DNA from 2 places in the Planococcus sp. APC 3900 genome. Region 2 is predicted to be linked to the other one. Evidence: riboswitches for the same ligand, from Rfam matches in the RefSeq annotation. Region 2 holds a riboswitch; the other holds the start of a gene.
The links. Region 2 has a riboswitch for preQ1 ahead of queC (7-cyano-7-deazaguanine synthase QueC). Riboswitches for the same ligand answer to the same signal wherever they lie in the genome.
Positions count from the first base shown of each region.

Region 1: linked by a shared signal. The riboswitch ahead of queF (preQ(1) synthase) and the one ahead of queC (7-cyano-7-deazaguanine synthase QueC) in region 2 are both predicted to bind preQ1.

Region 1 is NZ_JASDCT010000006.1:143,319-149,135, reverse strand. It holds gene QMA04_RS13400 (endonuclease/exonuclease/phosphatase family protein) at 1-625, shown strand, start outside; gene QMA04_RS13395 (queuosine precursor transporter) at 668-1,321, opposite strand; gene queF (preQ(1) synthase) at 1,334-1,828, opposite strand; PreQ1 riboswitch class I at 1,926-1,973, opposite strand; gene QMA04_RS13385 (cation diffusion facilitator family transporter) at 2,079-2,987, shown strand; gene QMA04_RS13380 (phosphotransferase family protein) at 3,135-4,070, shown strand; gene QMA04_RS13375 (TraR/DksA C4-type zinc finger protein) at 4,165-4,692, shown strand; gene QMA04_RS13370 (nuclear transport factor 2 family protein) at 4,769-5,131, shown strand; gene QMA04_RS13365 (thiol-disulfide oxidoreductase DCC family protein) at 5,188-5,586, shown strand.
Region 2 is NZ_JASDCT010000009.1:15,904-21,720, reverse strand. It holds gene nhaC (Na+/H+ antiporter NhaC) at 1-862, shown strand, start outside; gene QMA04_RS15985 (universal stress protein) at 1,004-1,423, shown strand; gene QMA04_RS15980 (zinc ribbon domain-containing protein YjdM) at 1,519-1,860, shown strand; gene queE (7-carboxy-7-deazaguanine synthase QueE) at 1,951-2,658, opposite strand; gene queD (6-carboxytetrahydropterin synthase QueD) at 2,655-3,080, opposite strand; gene queC (7-cyano-7-deazaguanine synthase QueC) at 3,077-3,742, opposite strand; PreQ1 riboswitch class I at 3,749-3,792, opposite strand; gene QMA04_RS15960 (DUF4362 domain-containing protein) at 3,951-4,352, shown strand; gene QMA04_RS15955 (NADP-dependent oxidoreductase) at 4,443-5,381, shown strand; gene QMA04_RS15950 (universal stress protein) at 5,437-5,817, opposite strand, start outside.

The sequences.
Region 1 (5,817 bases), on a different contig from region 2:
TATGCATGCAGCCTATGGCGCCAACATGAATTTTGCTGCTGAAGATTCAGAGCGCCCGAATCGCCAGTACGGCAATGTGATTTTAAGTAAGTATCCGATCAAGTACGTCGAGAACCATCTGCTGACACAGGTCTATTGTCCGTTCGGCAATAACGAACAGCGGGGAATTTTAGAGACCGTCATTGAAGTAGATGGCATTTATTTAAGTGTCTTCAATACGCATTTGGCATTGAAAGACGATGAATTGGCTGTCAGTATCGATGAAATTCTGGCGATTACCGGGAAAAGCCGTTTCCCGCGCGTACTCGCTGGAGATTTCAACGCACCATCTTCAAATGTTCACATGCAAAAGCTGAACAAACAGTTTAGAGATGCTTTTCTGAAAATGAAGAGAGGGGATGCTTATACATATCCTGCTCCTTACGTGGACAAAGAGACAACAGAAGTTTTTTGGCCAGCAACGCGAATCGATTATATTTTTTCGGACAATGATGTAGAAGTCGTCCAAGTAGCGGCTATTGAAACAGCGGTTTCTGATCATTTGCCGATTGTCGCAGATATGGTTCTGGCAGATGTGAAAGTGGGCGTCAAAGGCCGTAGCCAGAAAGAACGTGCCAAAGTCTAAGCAATTGCCATCATAAATACATGTATGTAAAAACCGGAAGCTCTAGTGGAGAGCTTCCGGTTTTTGGTGTCCGTAAATTTGTTTGCCGGACTGGAATTCGCGCCTGCAAAGTTTGACCAGTAAATAAACCAGCGGCGTATCGGCTGCGGCAACGAGCCATTTAAACACGTATTGTGTAGCAATCATCCCGAGCAATGCACTGGTCGGCATAGTTCCGTAAAATGCGATGGTAATGAAAATGGTGGTGTCCACCAATTGGCTGGCCATCGTTGAGGCGTTATTGCGCACCCACAATTTAGATTCGCCATGACGCTGTTTCAATTTATGGAAAATGGTGACGTCCAGGTTCTGGCTGATGAAATAAGACACAAGACTGGCTAAGGTAACGCGGAAACCTGCAGAAAAAATGGTTTCAAACGAAGCCTGGTCTGCAAAAAATGGAGCAGAAGGCAAATGGATGGCAAAGAAAATAAATGCTAATGCGCAAAGCTGTGTGACGAAACCGGCGGTGACGGTCTGCCGTGCTGCTTCTTTGCCATATACTTCTGCAATGGTATCGGTGATTGGAAACGTAAAGACATAGACGATGACGGCGGCCGGCAATACAGCCCATTCACCGATGCTGAACAATTTGACTGCTAAAATATTCGATAAGATCAATAAGCCGACAAAGGCGCCGTTCAAATAAAGCAACATGTTCGGTGCCTCCTACCGGTTGGTGATCGTTTCAGGATTCATGTCATGATTCATCATCCGGTACGATGCCATTTCTTCGTATTTTGTTCCTGGCTTGCCGTAGTTGGTGTAGGGATCGATGGACAATCCGCCGCGCGGCGTGAATTTTCCCCATACTTCGATATAGCGGGGGTCCATCAATTTGATCAAATCATTCATGATGATGTTGACGACATCTTCGTGGAAATCTCCATGATTCCGGAAGCTGAATAGGTAAAGTTTCAATGATTTGCTTTCCACCAATGCTTTATCAGGGATGAAGCTCAAGTAAATGGTGGCGAAATCAGGCTGTCCCGTTTGGGGGCAAAGCGACGTGAATTCGGGACAATTAAACTTCACAAAATAATCGCGGGTATGCAGATTATCGATCGGTTCGAGAATATCCGGATCGTACTCAAATTTGTACTTGGTTTGTTGATTGCCGAGCAATGATAGATGCTCAAGTGTGTCTTCGTTTCTTCCTGCCATGAAAACGGCCTCCTTTTAGATGGCCGGCTTGAAAGAGGGCTATAAAAAACGGACAAAAGAAAAAGCCAAATCGCATGTGGATTTGGCTGAGTTTCGACAATCCATAGTTTTTTATAGAGGGTGAAATGCTATGAACCTCTCCCGTCGCCGGGTTATTTACTTATACTAACCTATCCTATAAGACTTGCTATTCGTTGTCAAACAGCTCTTTTTGGTAAAATAGCAGCAAGAAGACGGAGGCGAATGTGAAATGGGACACGATCATAACCATAATCATTTTGAAACAGCCAGGAGCGGCAACAAAAAAGCATTGATCCTGGCGCTCGGCATCACAGCGGGCATCATGCTGCTGGAATTTTTCGGCGGTCTTTTTACCAACAGCCTGGCGTTGATTGCCGACAGCGGCCATATGCTTTCGGATACGGTTTCGCTGGCGCTCAGCTTGTCCGCTATCTGGTTTGCCGGCAAAGCGGCTTCTGCGAAAAAAACCTATGGGTATTACCGCTTTGAAATCATTACAGCCTTTATCAATGGCGCGACTTTATTTGTCATTGCCGGTTTTATCATTTATGAAGCCATCGGGCGTTTTTTTGAACCACCGGAAGTACAGGGGGGCTGGATGCTGGTAATTGCGGCAGTAGGCCTTCTTGCCAATCTATTGAGCGCCTGGGTGCTGAACCGCAACGCAGATGTCCATGGCAACTTGAACATGAAGAGTGCTTATATGCACGTCATTGGAGACGCACTGGGCTCGGTAGGCGCGATGGTGGCTGGGATATTGATTCTTCTGTTTGACTGGACAGTGGCCGATCCCATTATTTCAGTAGTTGTTGCTTTATTGATTTTGCGGAGTGCCTGGGGCATCATCCGGAACAGCCTCCATATTTTGATGGAGGGAACGCCTCACACCATCGATGCCAAAGAAGTGAAGGCATTGCTTATTGAAATTGAAGGGGTTTTGGATGTCCATGATCTTCACGTTTGGACGATTACGTCGGGCCTGGATCTATTTACTTGCCATATTGATGTAGCGAAAGAAACTGACGAGCAGCAGGTCCTTCAGAAGGCATTGAAACTGGTCCATGATCATTGCGGAATCGAGCATGCCACTATTCAAATTGAAAAGGCGGAGTCAATGCATCATTCATTGAAAGTTTGAATCTTGTCGGCTGGCTGGTCTGAATAGCGGGTATTTGTAGTGATAGAAAATATGATTTTCTCGGCAATTTGCCTCATCTCACAGTGAGGCCCTTAGATGTTCATGGTACACTAGAGCTAAAATAGTGGGCAGAAAGGAGCGGTAAGGATGTCAGCAGGTTATGGCAATGAATTGCAGGCGCAAGCTTTGCAATGGGTACAGACACAGCTTGGAAGCACTGCAGAAATTATGGGCGTCAAGCCGCTGACAGGCGGAACTTCTTCCATATTGTTTGAACTGGCTGTCGAAGAAAACGGCGTTTCGCTTTCGTATGTATTGCGGCTTTTCCATAAAATAGATTGGTTGGAGAAAGAACCGGATTTAGCAAAACACGAAGCGGAAAGCCTTCAGTTTGCTGAACAAGCTGGCCATCCGGTCCCTCATTTAATTACTTACGATGAAACGGGCGAAAAAAGCGGATTGCCGGCAGTCTTGATGACGAAAGTGTCTGGTTCTGTCATATTGCAGCCGTCTAACGATGAAAAATGGCTGGATGGCCTGGCAGCTGCTTTAGCTGAAATCCATCAAACCAAGGCAGAGGGCTTTCCTTATGAATATTTTTCCTACAATAATGCATTTTTGCTGGAAAAACCGACCTGGTCCAAGATCCAGAACGATTGGATGCGTGCTTTTTATATTGTGGCAGAAAGCCGCCCTGAAGCTCAGGAATGTTTTATTCACCGGGATTTTCATCCCGCTAATGTACTGTGGGAAAACAAAGAAATCAGCGCTATCGTAGACTGGGTAAATGCTTGCCGGGGGCCGGCGGGAATTGATGTAGGCCATTGCCGTGTCAACTTGGCGCAGCTTTACGGAATTTCAGTCGCCAATGATTTTTTGGCGGCTTACCAGAGACATGCCGGGAATTCATTTACTTATGATCCGTATTGGGACCTTTTATCGCTGATTGATACATTAGATGGATCACCAGTTGTGTATCCCGGCTGGAAAGCCTTTGGCATGAAGGGCTTGTCCGATGAATTAGTCCGCCACCGTCTGGATGATTATTTAATGAGTCTTCTCGACCGTTTCGACGATTATTGAGCTGCAGAGCGGCAGCGACCAGTTTACTTCCAGGTTTGATTTCTCCGATAAAGGCAATATATAGGATAAGTGAGTTTTTTGAGGAGGAAATTGGATGAAGGATGAACAGCTGAAGCAATTAAAAAAACAATTGGAAGAACAAGTGGCATCGCTGGAAGAGCGCGTTGAACAAGATGAAGAGTTTGAGACAACGGAACTTTCGAATTATGACAATCATCCTGCAGATAACGCCACCGACCTGTATGACCAGGAACGTGGAATGGCGTTGACGCAGTTTAAAGAGGAAGAGCTGGAAGAAGCGAAAACGGCTTTGGCAGCAATTGAAGACGGCACGTATGGCAAGTGTTCGGTATGCGGCAAAGAAATACCATTTGAGCGGCTTGAAGCATTGCCGACCGCATTGACCTGTATCGATCATGCAGATCAGGAGGTCGATTTGGAAAGCCGTCCGCCGGAAGAAGATGTGCTGCAAGCTTCTACAGGACAGCCAGTCAAGAAAGAAGACGATGGCATCCGTGATTACCAGGACAGCTTTGAAGATGTAGAGGACTTTGGCTCCTCTGACACCCCGCAGGATCAGCCTGATGAAGATCCGCAGGATTTCTTTAAAGACGACAAATAAAATAACGTAAATTTGCCCCCTGCCTTTATTGCCAGGGGGTTTATTTCCCGGGAAATGAGCGATGAGGAGAATGGATATGGACAAATTAACTCAGCAATTCTATGAATTGGAATCCAGCCACCTGAAGCCGGAAGTAAGGGTTTCGACAGACAAGCTCGGCGAAATACTGGACGACGAATTTTATGAATTTGGCAGTTCAGGTGGACTGATTAAACGCTCGCATTACGATGAAGACCATCCCTTAAATCCGGATCCGATGGAAATAAAATCTTTTACCGTACATGAGCTGGGTCCGGCTGCTGTTTTGACTACGTATCAAATCCATAATCAAAAGACGGGAAAGTTGACCAACCGCAGTTCGGTCTGGAAAAAAAGAGAAAGTGGCTGGAAATTATTTTTCCATCAAGGAACGGTTTCGACAAACGAAGTGTTTCAATAAAGGAAAAAGAGGATATTTAGGTAACAGAACTATTTTTGGTGGAGGAGGAAATAGATATGGAACATGCCATTGTGTTATTTGATGGAGATTGCAACTTTTGTGATTCAAGCGTTCAGTTTATTATAAATCATGACCCGGCCGGCTATTATCAATTTGCTTCATTGCAAAGTGAAATTGGCCAGGAACTTTCCAAGAAGTACAAAGTGCCAGATGATGTGGATAGCGTAGTCTTGATAAAAGATGGTCAGGCTTACGTGAAATCCGAAGGTGCTTTAATGATTTCCAATCATTTGACCGGCCTTTGGAAATTGGCCTATTACCTGAAACCATTCCCGCGCGCAATCCGTGATGGGGCTTATGATATCGTAGCCAAAAACCGTTACAAGGTATTCGGCAAGTTGGACAGCTGCATGTTGCCGCCGCCTCATATCCGCAAGCGATTTTTAGATAAATAAGAAAAGCGGAAGCGCCCGTGTAGCTCTGCCGGGCATAAGACAGACCAGCAAAGTGGCGTGTTTTCAGCCGCACAGCACGAAAAGTGGAAGTGCCTATCCAGCTCTGACAGGTGTAAGACGCTCTGGCGAAGCAGCATGTTTTCAGCTGCATAGCCAGAGTGGTTTACATCCCGAAGAGCTAGGCACTGCAACTGGACACGGGTTGGCTTATGACCCAAAGAGCTGGTCGCT
Region 2 (5,817 bases):
GACGAACCTGGCTTCCACAATTGTTGGAGTGGACCTGTTTGAACATATTCGCAATATGGGCTGGACAACTATTCCGGCATTTGGCATTACATTAATTTTGTTTGCGTTGCTTTCTCCTGAAACAGCTGGCGCAAGTGTGCAAGACGTAACGCTCTTTAAAGAAGGGCTTAAAACCACCGGGATGATTCACTGGTATACGATTATCCCATTGGCTGTACTGATCATTTCGACACTCATGAAAATACCCGCATTAATGACGCTGGCTTTGAGCTCGATATCCGCTATCTTCATTTCTTTTCTCCATCAGAGTTCGACGGCATCCGAGATTTTTTCAGTACTGTTCAGTGGGTACGTATCCACGACAGGGATTGAAGAAATTGATGCATTGCTGTCCCGCGGCGGAATGGAAAGTATGATGTTCACTGTGGCATTGGTGCTGCTCGCACTCAGCATGGGTGGCTTGTTGTTTACATTGGGCATTGTCCAATGTTTGCTGGCAACTATAGAGAGCTTGCTGAAAAAGGTTTCATCTGTCATTGCTGCTTCTGCTTTAACGGCAATCGGCATCAATGTGCTGATCGGCGAACAATACTTGTCGATATTGTTAACTGGGCAAGCATTTAAAGAACCTTATGACAAAGTAGGGCTGGCGGGGAAAAACCTTAGCCGAGTGATGGAAGATGCAGGGACCGTGGTCAATCCACTCGTTCCCTGGAGCGTCTGCGGAATCTTTATTACAGGGGTCATCGGTGTTTCGACGCTTGATTATCTTCCTTTCGCCTTCTTTTGTCTCTTGTCTCCATTACTGACTGTACTGTTCGGTTTTACAGGAAAAACCTTGACTTACAAGCAAGATAAATAAAATAGAAAAGCAGGAACAGGTGATGCTTAGGCTCATCTGTTTTTATTTCAGTAGAGGGAATTTCGAAAGGGAGTCGAATAGTACTCGTAACAGACTATTTTGCCGCCATGCCTCGGAAAAACAGTCGAAGGAGTGGATAAAATGTATCAATCAATTTTATTAGCCGTAGACGGTTCGGAGAATTCCATGCGGGCTGGCAAACAAGCCGCACAACTGGCATCTCTGATAAAAGGTGTGGAAGTGACGGTGTTATATGTTTCGGATTTCAACGAAGACAGCAACGAAGAAGTGCATGATGGCGGTTCGATTGAGTTTGAACTGTCGCGTAAGAAAAAAATCCAGCCTGTCAGAGAATCATTGGAGCATGAAAATATCTATTATAAAACGGAAATCATGCATGGCCGGCCGGCGCCAGTCATCATCGAGCTGGCTAATGACGGCAATTTTGATTTGGTGGTCATCGGCAGCAGAGGGTTGAATCCGATTTCTGAAATGGTTTTAGGGAGCGTCAGCCATAAAGTCTTAAATCATGTGCATTGTCCAGTTCTCGTCGTGAAATAAGGCAGACCGGTCAGCATTCGATTCTGGTATACTGGAGAAAATGATCGGTCTGCCAGTTGCTTGAGATACTGCAAGACCAGCTGGAGGAAAAATCAATGGAAAATTTACCGAATTGTCCCGAATGCAACTCTGAGTATACGTATGAAGATGGCCGCTTGCTGGTATGTCCGGAATGCGCTCACGAGTGGAGCCTTGTAGCTGAGGCTGAAAACGCGGAAGCAGAACAGCTTGTTAAAGATGCCAATGGCACGCTTCTGAAAGATGGAGACGCGGTTACTGTCATCAAAGATTTGAAAGTCAAAGGCAGTTCTTCTACTTTGAAGATTGGCACTAAAGTAAAGAGTATCCGTTTGGTAGAAGGCGACCATAACATCGATTGCAAAATTGATGGTTTTGGCGCAATGAAGCTGAAATCGGAATTCGTCAAAAAAGTGTAACGTGAAAAGACCCCGTGCAAACTTAGCGAAAAGTTTGCACGGGGTCTTTCGATTATAAAGAAACTAACAGCTATTCTACTCGGCCAACTGTCATACGCCGCGTTTATTGCCCCAAACCAACGTGTGCAATTGAGGCAATACCTTCACGTCGTTCATAACGGAAGAGCGTACATGGTAATCGATCAATTGCTCGTACCGCTGCAGCAAATCGGCGACCAGCTGCGTGTCATCCGTTGTCGCTGTGTCTTCATTGCCGGTCTGAAGAAAGAACGGAACAGCTGGATAACGCTGATGAAGATTTTCTGCATAGGCAAAATCATCCTGGTCGAATACAACGACTTTCAAACTGACATTGGCGTTTTGCAGTTTGTCGATAAAGAAATCCAATTTGGCAAAATCCGTCGACATGCCTGAGCTGGGTGGTTTAGGCGATAAGGTGATGTCATCGATTGCTGCCAGCCAGTCTTGCCAAATGGAGGCCTGTGTCTCAACAGCAACTTTCCAGCCCTGCTGGTGGCAAAGATCGACCAATTCAGCTATGCCTTTGTGAAGTGCAGGATTGCCTCCGGAAATGGTGACGTGTGAAAATGCCTTGCCGCCTATGTGGATCAATTCTTCAATAATATCTTCAGGCTGCTTGGAAGTGCTGGTGCCTGTGCCGTCCCAAGTGAATTTTGAATCGCACCAAGAGCAGGAATAGTCGCATCCAGCGGTGCGCACGAACATGGTTTTTTGCCCCATGACCATGCCTTCTCCCTGTATAGTCGGACCAAAGATTTCCATGACGGGAATTCTCATGACAGGTCTTCCTTGCGCGGCCGGTAGACCACATAGCTTGTCGGCGTTTCGCGGACAATGACCTGCAGGCAGTCGGGCCGGTTGCTTTTCGTTTTCAGCACATGCTGAATGGACTGCCAAACCTGCTGGGCAAGCAATTCAGTAGTGGGAAATTTAGTTGCAAATTCAGCATGATCATTCAAGACACTGTGGTCGTATTTTTTATGAATCAATTCTTTCAGCAATTTAAAGTCAATCAGGAAGCCGGTGGCGTCAAGCTCATTGCCGGCAATGGTAATGTTCAGGTGGTAAGTATGGCCGTGCATCATCCGGCATTTCCCGGCATCTTCGCTGGGAATAAAATGTGCTGCAGAGAAATGCAGGTCTTTATTGAGTTCGAATTGAAAGTTATGCGTAGCTGTCGGATAAAATTGCTGCATCATATGATTGTACCTGCTGATTTTTTCGCCTGATAGCGGGCAAGCCCATCATTGCGCAATTGACAGGCCGGGCAATGGCCACAACCGGTGCTCGGGATGCCGTTATAGCAGGTCAGCGTTTTCTTCTGGACAAACTCAAATGCATCAAGTGTGTCAGAGAGCTCCCATACTTCGGCTTTATCGAGCCACATCAGCGGGGTATGGATAATGAATTGCTTGTCCATGGCCAAATTCAATGTGACATTCAACGAGCGGATAAAAGTATCCCGGCAATCGGGATAACCGCTGAAATCCGTTTGGCTGACGCCGGTGATCAAATGCCGTGAACCGATGGCATCTGCATAAACCGCTGCAAAAGACAGAAATAAGTGGTTTCTGCCTGGTACAAAAGTGGAAGGCAGTTGTCCTTCTTCATCACTTACGGCGATATCATCACGCGTCAATGCATTCGCGGATAATTGGTTGATCAACGTCATATCCAATACTTTGAACGAGACGCCGAGTTCTTCGGCGATTTTTCGTGCGCATTCAATTTCAGCTGAATGGCGCTGGCCATAATCGAATGTGACCGTGGCCACTTCCTTAAAATTCTTGATGGCCCAAAACAGGCAAGTGGTGCTGTCCTGGCCGCCGCTGAAAACAACGACTGCTTTTTCATTTTTCATCTGTAACACTCCTTAGTTTTTTAGAGAGGGAGTTTGCGAACCTCTTTGAACGAACAGTTTTAATGATAACATATTGTGCACTAGAGGAAACAATTGACAGAAAGCTTGTGATGTCATCAGACAAATGCGTTACCCGCAAGCCGGTCAATGATGAAATCTGTAATTATTCAATACGCAATGCGTCTAATCTGCAATGGGAGGTGTAGAGATGAAACGAATCGCTTTACTGGTGTTGATAGCAGCAACAGCAGTTGCCTGCAACCGGGAATCGTTTGAAGAAGGAGATATCATCGAAGATGCTCAAGGCGAAATCACGAACGGGGAGCGCCTGTATGAGTTTTATGAACACACGGAAAATGGAGAAGAAGATGCCGTAAGAGTGATCAGCTACACGACAGAAGGTGATCCCATCTATCATGATCTGCATTTTGATGGCAACAAAATTGAGTCCGTAGAAGATAATAGAGAAGATCAGTTCAGTTCTGAAGAAGTTGTCATCAGACAATGCGAATCAATCCTGATTCTGACTTCCGAAACTGAAGCGATATATGTTCTGCGGGAATGTGACCCTGAATCCGGATGGGATACCATTCTGCACGAAACCTGGTAAGACGCTTTACCACCAAATATCACCAAGTTTTTTATGAGTAATTTTTCTGTATAAGGGTATATTTGATAATAACGGAAGGAGAGATGTGAGATGAAAGCAATCGTCATTGACAGTTACGGCGGCAAAGAACAATTAAAGGAACAGCAAGTGGATAAACCGGCAATTACGGACAATCAGGTTCTGGTGGAGATCCATGCTACTTCCATCAACCCGATTGACTGGAAATTGCGTGAAGGATATTTGAAAGAGATGCTGCCTTGGGAGTTTCCAATTATTTTAGGTTGGGATGCAGCAGGCACCATTGCTGAAGTTGGCAAAGACGTAAAGCACTTTAAAGTGGGCGACCGTGTTTTCGCAAGACCTGCAACTACGCGTCAAGGAACCTATGCAGAATATGTGCCTGTGGATGAAGACTTGCTTGCGCATATGCCGGAAAGTATGACATTCGAAGAGGGGGCCGCAATTCCGTTGACGGGATTGACAGCTTACCAATGTCTTGTGGACTTTGCAGAAGTGAAAAAAGGCGACAAAGTGCTGATCCATGCGGGAGCCGGCGGTGTCGGCAGTATGGCCATTCAAATTGCCAACAGCATCGGTGCTTATGTGGCGACAACGGCCAGCGATAAAAACGATGAATTGGTTAAATCTTTGGGAGCCAATCGGGTCATCAACTACCGTGAAGAAGATTTCAGCGAGCTGCTGGAAGATTTCGACGCAGTATTGGATACGATGGGCGGCGAAGTTCTCGATAAAAGCTTTAAGGTCCTGAAAAAAGGTGGGAAATTGATCTCCATTGCTGGACAGCCTTCTGCTGAAAAAGCGGAGCAACACGAAGTGAAGGCCAGTGACTTTTGGCTGGAACCGAGTGGAGAGCAATTAAAAAAGTTAGCAAACCTTTATGTATCTGGCGAATTGAAGCCTACAATCGGTGAAGTATTTGCATTTACTGAACGAGGTTTGCAAGATGCACATGAGTTAAGTGAATCTCATCATGCCAGAGGAAAAATAATCATCAAAATAAAAGCTTAATAAAACGAAAGAGCCTCTCACAAAATTATGTGAGAGGCTTTTTTCGTCTGTTATTTTAGAAGTTTTCAGGTTTACCTGATTTGTCTTCTGAATAATATTCATCGGGAGCATCGTTTTGGGCTTCTTCTGTACGGACGACCAAAACATCGCATTTTGCAGAACGGACAATGTGTTCAGATACGCTTCCGATTAAGAAACGTTCAACTGCATTTAATCCGGTAGCACCACAGACGATTAGGTCTGCTTCCACTTTTTGAGCCAACTCTCTTGAAATCATTGTTTTTGGAGAACCATAATCAACAACAATATTCACTTTTTGAACCCCGCCTGCTAAAGCTTCTTTCTTATAATCTTCCAGCAGGTCTTCGGCGAATTTTTGGGCGCGGTCGGCGATGGAGCGGTCATATGCTTCAATTGCTGCAAATGAGCGGGTGTC